Regions from separate parts of the Lysinibacillus sp. NPDC097287 genome, predicted to be linked through region 2. Evidence: riboswitches for the same ligand, from Rfam matches in the RefSeq annotation. Region 2 holds a riboswitch; the other holds the start of a gene.
The links. Region 2 has a riboswitch for thiamine pyrophosphate ahead of thiW (energy coupling factor transporter S component ThiW). Riboswitches for the same ligand answer to the same signal wherever they lie in the genome.
Positions count from the first base shown of each region.

Region 1: another riboswitch for thiamine pyrophosphate. It lies ahead of tenA (thiaminase II); the one in region 2 lies ahead of thiW (energy coupling factor transporter S component ThiW).

Region 1 is NZ_JBIWCX010000006.1:111,056-118,487, forward strand. It holds gene ezrA (septation ring formation regulator EzrA) at 1-84, shown strand, start outside; gene ACIQ2D_RS10685 (cysteine desulfurase family protein) at 232-1,380, shown strand; gene thiI (tRNA uracil 4-sulfurtransferase ThiI) at 1,377-2,585, shown strand; gene ACIQ2D_RS10695 (alpha/beta-type small acid-soluble spore protein) at 2,735-2,944, shown strand; gene thiE (thiamine phosphate synthase) at 3,035-3,670, opposite strand; gene thiD (bifunctional hydroxymethylpyrimidine kinase/phosphomethylpyrimidine kinase) at 3,660-4,484, opposite strand; gene thiM (hydroxyethylthiazole kinase) at 4,484-5,239, opposite strand; gene tenA (thiaminase II) at 5,236-5,910, opposite strand; TPP riboswitch at 5,998-6,096, opposite strand; TPP riboswitch at 6,170-6,269, opposite strand; gene mbcS (acyl-CoA synthetase MbcS) at 6,457-7,432, shown strand, end outside.
Region 2 is NZ_JBIWCX010000003.1:52,672-60,103, reverse strand. It holds gene ACIQ2D_RS05795 (transcriptional regulator CcpC) at 140-1,030, shown strand; gene thiW (energy coupling factor transporter S component ThiW) at 1,241-1,741, opposite strand; TPP riboswitch at 1,822-1,928, opposite strand; gene ACIQ2D_RS05785 (MFS transporter) at 1,992-3,188, opposite strand; gene ACIQ2D_RS05780 (ABC transporter substrate-binding protein) at 3,528-4,601, opposite strand; gene ACIQ2D_RS05775 (ABC transporter permease) at 4,601-5,395, opposite strand; gene ACIQ2D_RS05770 (ABC transporter permease) at 5,392-6,201, opposite strand; gene ACIQ2D_RS05765 (ABC transporter ATP-binding protein) at 6,191-7,297, opposite strand; gene ACIQ2D_RS05760 (helix-turn-helix domain-containing protein) at 7,315-7,432, opposite strand, start outside.

The DNA.
Region 1 (7,432 bases), on a different contig from region 2:
GCAGGGACGGCTGTAGAAGAAATGGAGCCGGGTGCATTAAAACGTATTCAAGCCCTTGTTGCAGAAGAATTGTTTTCGCGCTAAGCTGGAACAAGACAGTATACGTAAATGCATAAAAACGTTATAATGGTATAGAAAAAGAGCAACCACCACACTGTATTCGTGTTGGTGGTTTTCTTATGAAAAACGAGAAGATAAAAAATTTACGATAAAAAGTGAGTAGGTTGAACAATGATTTATCTTGATAATAGTGCAACGACAAAGCCGCATAAAGAAGTGATGCAAACATTTTTGGCGGTCAATGAACAATATTATGCCAACCCTGCTTCAATACATGCAATGGGTGTAGAATCAAATGAACTATTGATGCGTGCGCGAGAGCAAGTTGCAGATATTTTGCATACGGATGCAAAAAATATACTTTTTACATCAGGTGGCACAGAATCTAATAATACAGCCATTCTTGGTTTGGCACGAGGTAATACAAATAAAGGTAAACATATATTAACAACAGTCATTGAACACCCATCTGTGTTAGAATCAGTGAAGCAACTTGAAAAAGAAGGCTTTGAAGTGGAGTATTTACACGTTGGGAAAAATGGCGTTATTTCATTAGAAGAGTTGCGTGCAAAAGTACGTAAAGATACAGTGTTAGTGAGTATAATGCATGTTAATAACGAAATGGGTGCAATTCAGCCAATTTTTGAAGCTGCAAAAATTGTGCATGGGATGAGTCGCGCAGCTTTCCATGTCGATGCAGTACAAAGCTTCGGCAAATTACCGATTGCCTTTAACGATGAAGATGGTCCAGACTGCATCACTATTTCTGGTCATAAAATTCATGGCTTTAAAGGTTCGGGTGTACTAGCATTCCGCAAAAAGATGCAGTGGGAACCGTATGCACTTGGCGGAGGACAGGAATTCGGTTTACGTAGTGGAACAGTTGCTGTACCACAAGCAGTAGCACTAGCAAAAGCAGCACGTATGGCAGTAGAAACGATGGCTGTACATGCAGCAAAATTCCGTGAGTGGAATGATGAAATTTGTGCAACGTTAAGAAGTTATGGTGACGAGGTGCATATTATATCAACAAATGAAGGTGCAGCACATATTTTATCGTTTAGCGTGCGTGATTTAAAAGGTGAAATAATCATTAATGCCCTCCAAAAGCGTGGTGTTATTGTATCTACATCAAGTGCTTGTTCATCGAAACAAACGAAAACAAGTCATGTTGTTGAAGCTTTACATATGGATGAGCATTATAAAAATGGCGTCATTCGTGTAAGCTTCGGTGCACATGTTACAAATGAAGAAATCGTAAAGTTTAAACTTGTAATAAACGAAGTACTAATGGAACTAAAAGGAGAGCTTTTACAATGATTTGGAAAGAAATTTTAATTCGATACGGTGAGTTATCGACTAAAGGGCGCAACAAAATGGACTTTATCCGTCGCCTACGTGAAAATATCCGCCATGCTTTTGCTGATTTAGGTCAATTACACATCCGCACAGAGCGCGATCGTATGTTTATCGCGATTCAAGATGAGGCACAAATGGATGTATTACTTGAAGGGTTACCGAAAATTTTTGGGATTCAATCATTCAGTCCAGTAGCAGCTTGTGAAAAAGATATGGACGAAATGAAGGCTCTAGCAATTACGATAATGGATACATTTAAAGATGAACAATTAACATTTAAAGTGGAAGTTAAACGTACAGATAAAAATTTCCCATTGGATTCTCATGGGATTCAACGTGAAATTGGTGGTCACGTGTTACCACAGTATCAAAATTTATCGGTAAAAGTAAAAAAACCAGATGTTGAACTTCGTGTAGAAGTGCGTCATGATGCAACATATATGATGGCACAAGTAATTCCTGGCGCTGGCGGTATGCCAGTCGGCTCGAATGGTAAATCATTACTAATGTTATCAGGCGGTATTGATAGCCCTGTTGCTGGCTATTTAATGATGAAACGTGGTGTACGCTTAGAAGCCATTCATTTCTTCAGCCCACCATATACAAGTCAAAATTCACTTGAAAAAGTAAAGGTATTAGCAAATGAATTAACAAAGTTCGGTGCAAATATTCGTCTACACGTCATTCCTTTTACAGAAATTCAAGTACTCATTAAAGATAAAGTACCGTCAAACGTTTCTATGACAACGACTCGTCGTATGATGTTAAAAATTGCAGATCAAGTTCGCGAAGAAATAGATGCACTTGCAATTGTTACTGGTGAAAGTCTTGGGCAAGTGGCAAGTCAAACACTTGAAAGCTTAACTGCTATTAATGCAGTAACGAATACACCGATTTTACGCCCGTTAATTGCAAGTGATAAATTAGAAATTATTGATATTGCTGAAAAAATCGGCACATATGAAACATCAATACAGCCTTTTGAAGATTGCTGTACAATATTTACTCCAGCAAGTCCTAAAACAAAACCGAAGCTTGAAAAAGTCGAGCACTACGAAAGCTTCTCTGATTTCGATGAATTAATCGAACGCGCTGTCAAAAACCGTGAAGTGTACATCTTCCCGAAAAAAGAACAGCCAGTCGATAAATTCGCAGATCTTCTATAAGTAAGAAAAGAACCGTCTCAAAAGCAATATTGAGACGGTTCTTTTCTTATGAAATCAAACTTTCCTTTGCAGTCATATATTACCTCTGATTTATTTCGTATTAAAAATCTAATAAAGCACATTCTATATTCACAAAGGAGGTGAGCAACATGACATCGAACAACAACAGTTCAAACAAACTTGCAGTACCTGGTGTACAACAAGCACTTGATCAAATGAAATACGAAATTGCACAAGAATTTGGTGTTCAATTAGGTGCTGACGCGTCAGCCCGTGCTAACGGTTCCGTCGGCGGTGAAATCACTAAACGTCTTGTACAAATGGCTGAATCTCAATTAAAAGGGATGCCAAAACAATAACAAATAAAAACTCAAATTATGAGTAATTATTTGGCTAAAGACCAGTGACCTTTTAGGCACTGGTTTTTAGTTTGCTTAAATGGCTCAATTTTATGAATGAAAAGTTTTTTTAAAATTTACAACCGTATGTTGAATGTCATTGCTTTCACTAATCGCAGAAATAACAGCTACTCCATCAGAGCCAGCTTCGATTACTGTGTGTGCATTGGAGTTATCTATGCCACCAATGGCGACAATGGGTAATTCAGGATGCTGTGAACGCACTTTCTGTAAAAAAGCTGTACCACTTGGCGCATTTGCATCATGTTTAGAACGAGTTGCAAAAATTGGTCCTATCCCAACGTAATCTGCGCCGTATTGTAAGGCTACTTGTAGTTCAGCATCCGAATGTACAGAAATGCCGAGAAGCATGTTGCCAATTTTTTCTCGAACAATTGAAATGTGTAAATCATCTTGCCCTATATGAATGCCATTTGCGTTTAATTTTATAGCAAGATCTACATCATCATTGATGATAAACGGCACGTGATATTGCTGACATAATTTTTGACAATCACGCGCAAATTTTTCATAAGTATAGCCAGTGAAGGCATTGAGCCCTTTTTCACGGAATTGAAACATCGTAATCCCAGCTTGTAAGGCTTCTTCAAGTATGGCTAATGGTTCGCGTTGTTTAGCATTATCAGAACCCATGATGAAGTAAAGCTGTAAATTCTCACGCTTCAAGCACGGTCACCTCACAAGCTTCAATATTTTTTTTATAAGCAAAATGATTTGTTGGTCCGTGACCATTGCCAATATACAGATCATGTGTAATTGCCATTTGAATAAATTTCTTTGCTTCTACAATGGCTTGTTCTAATGGCAACTCTTGTGCAATAAAAGCTGTTAATGCTGCTGAAAATGTACAGCCTGTACCATGTGTATTTTTAGTGTTTATACGCTTTGATTGCATTGTAAATGTTCGTCCATCATTAAAAAATACATAATCGGTAGCGTATTTTTCATCACTTAAATGCCCACCTTTAATAACAACACATTGCACGCCTAATTGTAAAAGTGCTTGTGCAGCTTGCTGTATATCAGTAACATTTTCAATTTTACTGCCCGTTAGCACTTCTGCTTCTGGAATATTTGGCGTAAGTACAGTCGCTATTGGTAGTAAATGAGTGCGTAATGCTTGGACGGCTTCTTGCTGTAATAAGTTTTCGCCGCCTTTTGCAATCATTACGGGATCAACAATAAGAGGGACTTCCAAATCAGTAATCAAACTGGCGATTTTCTGAATAATGTCCGATGAAAATAGCATGCCCGTTTTAATAGCACCAATTGGGAAATCCTCTAATAGTGCAAGAAATTGCTTTTCAACAAAACTTACTTCTATCGGTAAAACGCCAGTTACACCTAGTGTATTTTGTGCCGTCACGGCAGTAATGACAGATGTGCCGAATACTTCTAATTCTTGGAACGTTTTTAAATCAGCTTGAATGCCGGCACCGCCGCCACTATCTGAGCCAGCGATTGTTGTAACAATACGCATTATTTTTCACCTTCCTTTGAAAGACGATGTAGTTCATTAAGTACAGTTATTTGAAAATCACCAATATATTGTGTGATCGAATTGGCATTTTCAGCAATTTTTTTATAGGTCATTAACGTATCAGCTAGCTGTGCAAAAGGTTCATCTCCCGCGACATACGCAGCACCACAAATGGCACTTAGTAAGCAACCTGTACCTGTAATTTTTGTCATTTGGTGATGCCCACCTGCAATCCATTGTGTTTGTAAACCGTCAGTTATGAAATCCTGTTCACCAGTAACAATGACAATACATTTGTATTGTTGCGCAACTTTTTTTGCTTCATCCGATAGTGCCATTGAACCACTGCCGCTATCAACACCTTTTTGTTGCCAGCTTACATTCGCAATGGCAGCAAGTTCTCCAATATTGCAACGAATAAGGACAAATTTAATTTCTGCTAATAGTTGTTGTACTGTTTCTCGGCGGAAAGTCGTAGCGCCAGCACCAACTGGATCCAATATAACGGGGATACCTAGTGCATTTGCTTTTTTTCCAGCAAGTAGCATCGATTCTTTTGTCCGTTCATTTAGTGTACCAATATTGATTAATAAGGCAGACGCAATCGATACCATTTCTTCAACTTCATGTAATTCATCTGCCATGACTGGAGAAGCACCAATGGCTAATAAGCCGTTTGCTTGGAAATTTGCCACAACATAATTCGTGATACTATGAACAAGAGGCTGTTTTTTTCGAATAGCTTGTAAAATCATTGTACTCTCTCCGGAACCCAATTTTCCTTTGTCCAAGCCATTTCCCAAAATTGTAATTCGTAATAACAGCTATTTTTAAAATGACTCTTTAAGATCGCTAATTTTTCTGGAGAAGCTGCTGCAGCATAAGCGTTCATCATTGAAATTTGTGTTTGAATTGTTACTAGGAAATCCTCACTACTATACATAGCAATCCAATCTTCATATAGCTTAACACCAGGTTTTGCATCTTTGTAATACTGCCCTATTTCTAAATACAGCCATGGACAAGGCATCATTGCAGCAAATGCCTCAGCCACATCACCATTATGCACAGCACTGTACATGTGATTAATATAATTGATAGCACCTGGAGCAGGTTCACTTTGCTCGAGCTCCTCTTTGGTTACATTTAATTCTAAAAAAACAGAACGATGTAATTCGAGTTCAGCTTCATTAATGAACTTCGCCGTTTCTGTGTAGTACGCGAATTCTTCGGGTGTCTCACATTTAGCCGCTGCATATGCTAATACCTTTGCATAGTGCTTTAAATAATATGCATCTTGAATCATATAGTATTTAAATTTATCAATAGGTAAAGTCCCGTCAGCAATCCCTTTTACAAAGGGGTGCTGAAAACTTCCTTCCCAATAGATATCTGTTTCTTTTCTTAATTCATCACAAAATGTCATTATAAGTCCTCCTCTAATTGGTGAACGTAAGCATGCAAAAAAGCTCTTTTTGTTCGTGAAATACACGTAAAAAGAGCTTCTTCATCAAGAAAATGATGTACTGCTCCCTACGTCAGTATTAACTAACAGGTTCAAAGGGTCAGGTTTTACCTTCTCAACTCAAGATGAGTCCCCCCGCAATCAAAATATTTAGTTGAAAATTGGAACAAAAAAAGCTCTCCTATAAGAATGAGGAGAGCGTATGTACAAGAAAAGCACATCGTGATTGTACATTGCTCCCTACGTCAGTGTTAACTAACAGGTTCAAAGGGTCAGGTTTTAACCTTCTCAACTCAAAATGAGTCCCCCTGCAAACATTTGATTTGTCCACAATGTACCATACTTTCCCTGTATGAACAAGGGAAATTTCATTTTATATGAAAAGCGATGACTGATGCCATATGCAAGAGTATGATAGTTGTCATGACTTTTAATAATTAGAGTATTTTTCATTGAAAACTATAAAAATTGAGTTTTATAATGAGCCTAACAAAGGGGGCAATAATGATGAAACGACAAGATCTAATCGCACCAGAATGGTATAACATTGTAGAGGAATTTGAAAATTATGCACAAAATCCTGAGAAAAATGCATTAATTGTTTATAATGAAAACGAAGAAATTGACTATATAACATATGCAAGTTTACTAGAAAAAGCGAATCAAGCAGCGAATGTGTTAACAGCACAGGGATTAACAAAAGGGGATGTTATTCTCATTATGGTGCCTAGATCTATTGAGGCATATGTTGCATATATCGCTGCATTAAAGGTTGGTTTGGCTATTATTCCAAGCTCTGAAATGCTTAGAGCGAAAGATATTGATTATCGTATTTTACACGCTGATGCCAAGGCGGTCATTGCTTATGAACCGTATATTGCACAATTTGACGATGTTGAACATTTAGACGGTTTACAACAATTTGTAATCGGCCATGCACATTCACCGTGGCAACCATTATTTGAAAAGATGGAACAGCAACCTACAACTTTTATCAGTACAACATCGACCAAAAGTACAGATGTAGCATTTCTTGCGTATACGAGTGGGACAACTGGAAATCCAAAAGCCGCTATTCATACTCATAGTTGGGGCTATGCGCATTTACGTACGACGGCACCGAATTGGCTAGGTGTACAAGAAAATGACATCGTTTGGGCAACTGCAGCACCAGGTTGGCAAAAATGGATTTGGAGTCCGTTCCTTGCAACGTTAGGAAGTGGTGCTACAGCATTTGTTTATAAAGGTAAGTTTGATGCAGCTACGTATTTAACATTACTCGAAAAGTTCAAGGTTAATGTTCTTTGTTGTACGCCTACAGAATATCGCTTTATGACGGCGCTTGAAAATTTACGTGACTACAATTTAACAGAAGTTCGCCAAGCAGTATCTGCAGGAGAGCCGTTAAATAGTGAAGTGGTGAAAGTTTTTTCAACTACATTTGACTTGCAAGTGCGTGATGGCTACGGTCAAACCGAAAATA
Region 2 (7,432 bases):
AGTGACCAACATCCTGTTGGCCCGATGCCTCCGGCGGATGTCACAGATGTTATTTGAGCGAAAGCGAAGCGTCAGCAGCAGATGTTTTTTGCGCGTAATTACGCCGAAGAGTAATTGATTTGAGTAGGAGGTTACTTTTTTGACGGTAACAGAGGCAGAAATATTAAAAATATTAGCAGAAGAACGCAATATGCGAAAGGCAGCAGAGCGATTATTCTTATCGCAGCCGGCTCTTTCACAGCGTCTACAAACCATAGAAAAAGAATGGGGAACACAGCTGTTTATTCGCTCGCAAAAAGGATTGACGGCAACACCTGCCGGAGAGCTTGTTATTTCCTATGCTAATGAAATGATTGCGAAGAAAGAAGAAATTTTCGAAATGATTCAGGCACTGACAACAAAAGTGAACGGCACACTGAAAATTGCTTGTGCTTCGATTGTTGGACAAAACTGGCTACCAAAAGTATTAAAGGATTTTGTAACGAAATACCCTGAGGCGAAAATTTCACTAATGACAGGCTGGAGCTCTGAAATTGTCAAAGCACTGTATGAGGGCGAGGCACATGTGGGGATTGTACGAGGACAGGTCGATTGGAAAGGTGAGAAAATTCATCTTTTCCGAGATACGCTTTATTTAGTAGACAAAGAGTTGAAAACAGTGGAGGATGTCCTTACGACAGACCGTCCATTTATTCAGTTTAAAAGTGATTCGAATTATTATCAGGAAATTCAACAGTGGTGGCAGCGACACTTTGCATCCAATCCAAGTCGTCAAATTTTAGTAGATCAAATTGAGACGTGTAAGCAAATGGCATTGAATGGGATTGGCTATGCAATTTTACCATCAATTACTTTAAATGAGGATGATGGTGTCAACAAAATAGCGCTAATGAACAATGAAAAAGAATTTGGCTTAACGCGGGATACTTGGTTAATTGGTTATGAATCTTCATTTGAACTGCGCCAGGTAGAAGCATTTGTGGAAGTGGTACAGGATCATGCTCGTTGTTTATTTGATTATACGAAATAAGAAAAAGGACTCTAAAGTTTATTCAAACTAAAGAGTCCTTTTTTCGTTATTCGATTTGCAGGATACCAAAACAAAAAAACAGAGAGTAAATCTAAACATGTTGTAGATTTACTCTATCTCAATGTATTATAGCAACTAACCTTAGAAAATAGCCTAAATTTTATTAGAGGAATGTCATAGAAATCGAGCGGTGAAAAATACTTTAATGTCTTATCGCAATGTTGAGTTAAGTCCATTAACAAAAACAGTTTTTTGTAGACTTTTAGCAATAACTACTCCCAAGGTGGCGCCAACGACACTAGAAGTTAAAAAAGCAGGCATGAAAAAGAGGGCCGCCACAGATGTCCCCATTAGTAGGTGAGAATAGGGTACTGCGACAAGTGAAGCAAGTATACCTGTACCAAACATTTCACCGGCACCAGCTAGCCACGTTTTTTCGCTGTATTTGTAGGCAAGGGCTGCAAATAGTGCACCGATGACACTGCCAGGAATCGCTAAGAGTGAGCCTGTACCTGTTAAGATACGGATGATGGCTGTTACAAAGGCAATCATGACAGTAGGTAAAGGTCCCAGTAAGATGGCACTGATGACATTAATGGCGTGTTGTACAGGATAGGCACGTGCAATACCTGTTGGAATAGAGATAAATGTTGAGCCTGCTACTGCAATAGCAACTAATAATGCCATGACGGTTAATTTTCGAATAGACAAATCTTTCACTCCTTCATTAATCGTAAAAAAAGGCCGCTTCCCAAAAATGTAGGAAGCGGCCTTGCATTTAGTCATTATAAAAGCAAGTGTCGCCACTTTCCTACGCTAGTGTGAACTAGATCAGGTTCAAAGGGTCCGTGTATACAATACACGTCTCAGCCTTAAAAAGACTCCCCTAGTGGTCATGAAGCGATTTAATTTTTCATTAATACTGTACCATACTGCTAAAAATAGTCAATTAACTTTCAGATTAATTAGAATCTGGCTTCATTAAATGAGGTGCTTTTTTCATTGTCCAAATGAGGGCAAGAAGGAAGCAGGCAAATAAAATGATAGCACCGAAAATATAAGGGCTGTCCATATTCCAGTCGAATAATATGCCAGCTAAAGCAGGACCAATCATATTGCCAAGACTCATATAGGCATTGTTGAGTCCGGCGGCAAAGCCTTGTTCACTACCAGCCAGCTTGGAAATCAGCGTATTTACGGCTGGACGAATGAGCGTTGTTGCTGTAGAGAAAATTGTTGCAACAACTAATATTAATGCAAAGCCTGATACAAATAAAATTAAGAAGATTGATATTGATGCAACGAGTAAATTGACTAATACAACCTTCATTTCACCAAAACGTTTAAACAGTGGTGTAATGATAAACATTTGAACAACGACACCGACAGCACCACCAACTGTTAGTATTATTGCAATATCTGTTGGTGTGTAGTTGAATTTCTGTGTGACGAATAAAGATAAAGTCGCTTGGAAATTGGCGATGCCAAACGAGAAAACAAGCATGATGATCAGCATAACAAAGTAGGGCATTTTGACTGAGCGTATCATCTGCTTAGCAAGATTGTCTTGTTTTTGTGCTTTTTGTGATGAGCTTGGTTTTGTGTTTGGCAACAACACTAACGATAATATGGCAGCTAAAATTGCCGCAGCTCCAGCCATATAAAATGGAAAGTGAAGACTGACTGTAGATAAGAAGCCGCCAATTCCAGGACCAATCATAAAGCCTAGAGACATGGCAGCCCCAAGCATCCCCATACCTTTACCACGTTCTTCATATGTAGTGACATCCGCTACAAATGCCATAATCGGGGGTGCAATGAAAGCAGAGCCTAAGCCTCCTAAAAAGCGAGCAACAAAGAGCATCCAAACTTCTGTTGAAAGTCCAAAAGCAATTTGTGAAAGACCTGTTACCACAAGTCCAAAAACAATAAGATTCTTACGACCATATTGATCCGAGAGGTTTCCAGCTATTGGTGAAAATACAAATTGTGCTAATGCAAACGATGCAATGAGCAGACCGAGAACTTGTCCTGCTGCACCGAAAATTTTCAAATATTCGGGCATGACAGGAATAATGATACCAATGCTTCCCATCGCAATGAACATATTAAACATTAAAATATATAAAGCTGCCTTGTTTGATGTCTGTTGGGCCATTTTATAGCCTCCTTTTGCGTAGTCTATTCAAATATACTACAGTCTAACATAATGGATATTAAGTTGCTATTGACTAAAAGTCTGACTGCGTACTTTTATTTTCAATTACAAAAAGCTATCACTCCAGTGACTAACTGGGGTGACAGCTTTATTTTGTTGTTAAGGAAATAACAGATTTTTTTATTATGGATAGCCTAGGGCAAAGTTGACGGCTAGGCTAAAGCGCTACATCCTCGAGGTCGCTTCGATCCCTCGGGCAAAAGTGGTGGAACGCATACTTTTGCTTCGGGCTCTCCAGCGCTTGTCGGATGTAAACGAGCGCTTTAGCGCATTTGTTCTTTAACGAATACTCATTTTAAATTCTAAAAACAGTTCGTTGTATTTGCCTAAATAATCAGGTCCTAAGTTTTTATAAACCTCTAATGTGTCGCGTTGTTCCTCTGAAGGATAATAACGTTCGTCAGTGACAACTTCCTCATCCATTAAAGCCATTGCGGCAACGTTTGGTGTAGAGTAGCCAACAAAATCAGCGTTTTGTGCACCGGAGTCAGCATCTAACATGAAATTAATGAAAGCATGTGCACCGTCTATATTTTTCGAAGTTTTTGGAATGACCATATTATCAAACCATAAGTTCGAACCTTCTTCAGGTACCGCAAAGTCTAAGTCTTCATTTTCATACATCATGTCTGCTGCTTGACCAGACCAAGTAAGTGCAACTGTCGCCTCGTTATTAATCATTAACGGTGTAATTTCATCACCAATAATGGCCTTTACGTTTGGCGCAAGTTGAATTAACTTATCTGTTGCTGAACGTAACTCATTGTGATCTAAAGAATTTAATGAATAACCAAGGCTGTTTAAGCCCATACCGATAACCTCACGTGCACCATCTACTAAAAAGACTGTTCTTTTTAATGAAGGATCCCATAAATCTTCCCAAGAAGAGAAGTCTAAATCTCCGACTAAATTAGGATTATAGACAATCCCAACTGTGCCCCAAAAATAAGGGAGAGAATATTTATTGTTGTCATCAAAAGGTAAATCTAAAAAGTAAGGGTCAATATTTTTCATGTTTGGAATTTTTGAATGGTCAAGAGGAATGAGTAAATCTTCCTCTTTCATTTTTTCAATCATGTATTCAGAAGGAATCGCAATATCGTAAGCTGTTCCACCTTGTTGAACTTTTGTCATCATGGCTTCATTCGAGTCGAATGTTTCGTAAATAACATGGATACCTGTTTCTTTTTCAAATTGCTTTAGTAAATCAGGATCAATGTATTCACCCCAGTTAAAAATGGTAAGCGTATCTTTTCCGCTTTTTCCGCTACCAGCACTCATTGCGTTCCCAGCATACATTAAAAGGGCGGTAACGACAAGAATGGCGATTGTTGCTTGAATTAATGACTTCATTAATGTCCCCCCGTTCTTTTACTTGTACGACTTGTCACGAAATAATAACCGATTACGATTAACACAGTCACGAAGAATACTAAACCAGAAATCGCATTCACGGTTAAGGAAATTCCTGCACGTGCCATCGAGTAAATTTCTACTGACAGCGTACTAAATCCGTTACCCGTAACGAAAAATGTCACCGCAAAGTCATCTAAAGAATACGTTAAAGCGAGGAAGAATCCTGCGAAAATACCTGGCTTAATATACGGCAAGATGACACGCATCATAACATCTTTTTTTGTGGCACCTAGATCAAGTGCAGCATCAATTAAAGACTTGTTCATTTCAAGTAATTTAGGTAATACCATTAAAACGACAATTGGTACACTAAACGCAACGTGCGCAAGTAGAACAGATGCAAAGCCCAACTTAATGCCAACCATTGTGAATAAAATTAAAAAGCTAGCCCCGATAATCACGTCTGGGCTGACGATTAGTACATTGTTTAACGATAGTAATGTATTGCGCATTTTTGAATCTTTCACTGTCACAATACCGATAGCACCTAATGTACCGATAATCGTGGAAATTAATGCTGATAGCAATGCGACAATAACGGTATTAATCAAAATCACAAGTAATCGAGTATCCTCGAAAACAGCTTTATAGTGGTCGAGCGTGAATGAGTCAAAGCTATTCATGGAGTCGCCGCTATTAAAGGAGTAAAAGATTAAGTAAAAAATGGGCGCATACAAGACGATAAAGACAATCGCTAAATACACTTTTGCCGATTTTGAAAGTTTTGTCATCGTACGCGACCTCCTTTATTCTTTTGGCCTGTTATTAACATAATGATGACCATGAATAAAATTAGGAATACAGCAATTGTTGAACCCATGCCCCAATTTTGAGTGACAAGGAACTGTTGTTCAATGGCTGTACCAAGCGTAATCACACGGTTACCCGCGATTAAACGTGTAATCATGAATAGTGATAACGCCGGGATGAAGACAACTTGAATGCCTGCTTTTACGCCATCCATTGTCAGTGGCAACACGACACGACGGAATGTAGTAAAGGCTGAAGCCCCTAAATCACGTGCTGCATAAACTAGTGTTGGATTCAAACGGTCTAATGAATTAAAAATCGGTAAAATCATAAACGGAATGAAAATATAGACCGATACAAACACAAAGCTCATATCAGTAAATAGTATTTGCTTCGGATCAAAGCCAAATACTTCGATAAAGGCATTGATTGGTCCATAGAGACCAAAAATCCCAATAAATGCGTACGTTTTTAATAGTAAGTTAATCCATGACGGGATAATAATCAGTAATAACCAAAGCTGCTTATGCTTTGTTTTTGTTAAGAAATAAGCTGTTGGGTAAGAAATTAATAATGTAAAGAACGTGATTAAAAACGCATACCAAAACGAGCTTAATGTCATTTTTAAATAAACCGATGTAAAGAACGCTTTATAGTTATCGAGCGTGAAATTGCCATGTAAGTCTAGTAGGGAATAGTATACAACAAGGGCAATCGGCGCGATAACGAATAATGCAATCCATAAAACGTAAGGGAATAAGGCTGATTTTGAAGCCTTAGTTTGCATCTTCGTCGTCTCCATATGCTTCTAAACGTTTATCGAATTCTTCTTCTGTTTCGTTTAAGCGCATTACATGAATCGCTTCTGAATCGAAGTCTAAGCCGATTTTTGCCCCTACATCAGCTTTTTTAAGAGAGTGCACTAGCCACTCATTGCCGTCTTCATCATACGTAGAAATTTCATAGTGAACACCACGGAATAATTGTGTATCGACAGTTACGATTAATTTCCCTTTATCGGCCGTAGTGATTTCTAAATCCTCAGGTCGAATGACGATGTCAATTTTCTCGTTTGCTTTCATCCCTTGGTCCACACACTCAAATACTTTGCCTGTAAACTTAACTTTAAAGTCTTCAATCATTTCACCTGGAACGATGTTTGATTCACCGATAAAGTCTGCTACAAAGCGGTTAATTGGTTCGTCATAAATGTCTACTGGTGTTCCTGATTGTTGAATTTCACCTTCACTTAAAACGAAAATTTCATCACTCATAGCAAGTGCTTCTTCTTGATCATGTGTAACGAAGACAAATGTTTTGCCAAGACGTTGCTGTAACTCACGTAGCTCGTATTGCATTTCTGTACGTAACTTTAAGTCCAGTGCCGATAGTGGCTCATCAAGTAAGATTACTTCAGGGTCATTGACAATCGCACGCGCTATGGCAACACGTTGACGTTGACCACCTGACATTTCTGAAATTTCACGGTTTCCATAGCCAGCTAAATTTACAAATTTCAGAGCTTCAGCGACACGTTCCTTCACTTCATTTTCAGGTTTCTTTTGAATTCGTAAGCCGAATGCTACGTTTTCAAAGACATTCAAATGAGGGAATAGCGCATAGTCTTGGAACACCGTATTTACTTGGCGTTCATTGGCAGGAACTGAGTTAATTCTTTTATCGTGAAAGAACACATCTCCTGTTGTTGGCTCTGTGAATCCAGCGATAATACGAAGAATTGTTGTCTTCCCACAACCAGATGGGCCGAGCAATGTATAGAACTTTCCTTTTTCAAGCTCTAAGTTAATATTTTTTAAGACGACTGTGCCGTCATCATATGATTTTGATACATTTTCAAATCGAATTATTGAATTAGTTGTCATCGATGCGCCTCCTTAAGCTATAAGTATGAATCCGTTGCGACGAGTAAAATTTTTGTCTCTTCGTCATGAGCATTGAAAATTTGATGATGGTCCGCCGCATCAAAATAAACGGCATTGCCTTCACTTGCTATATAT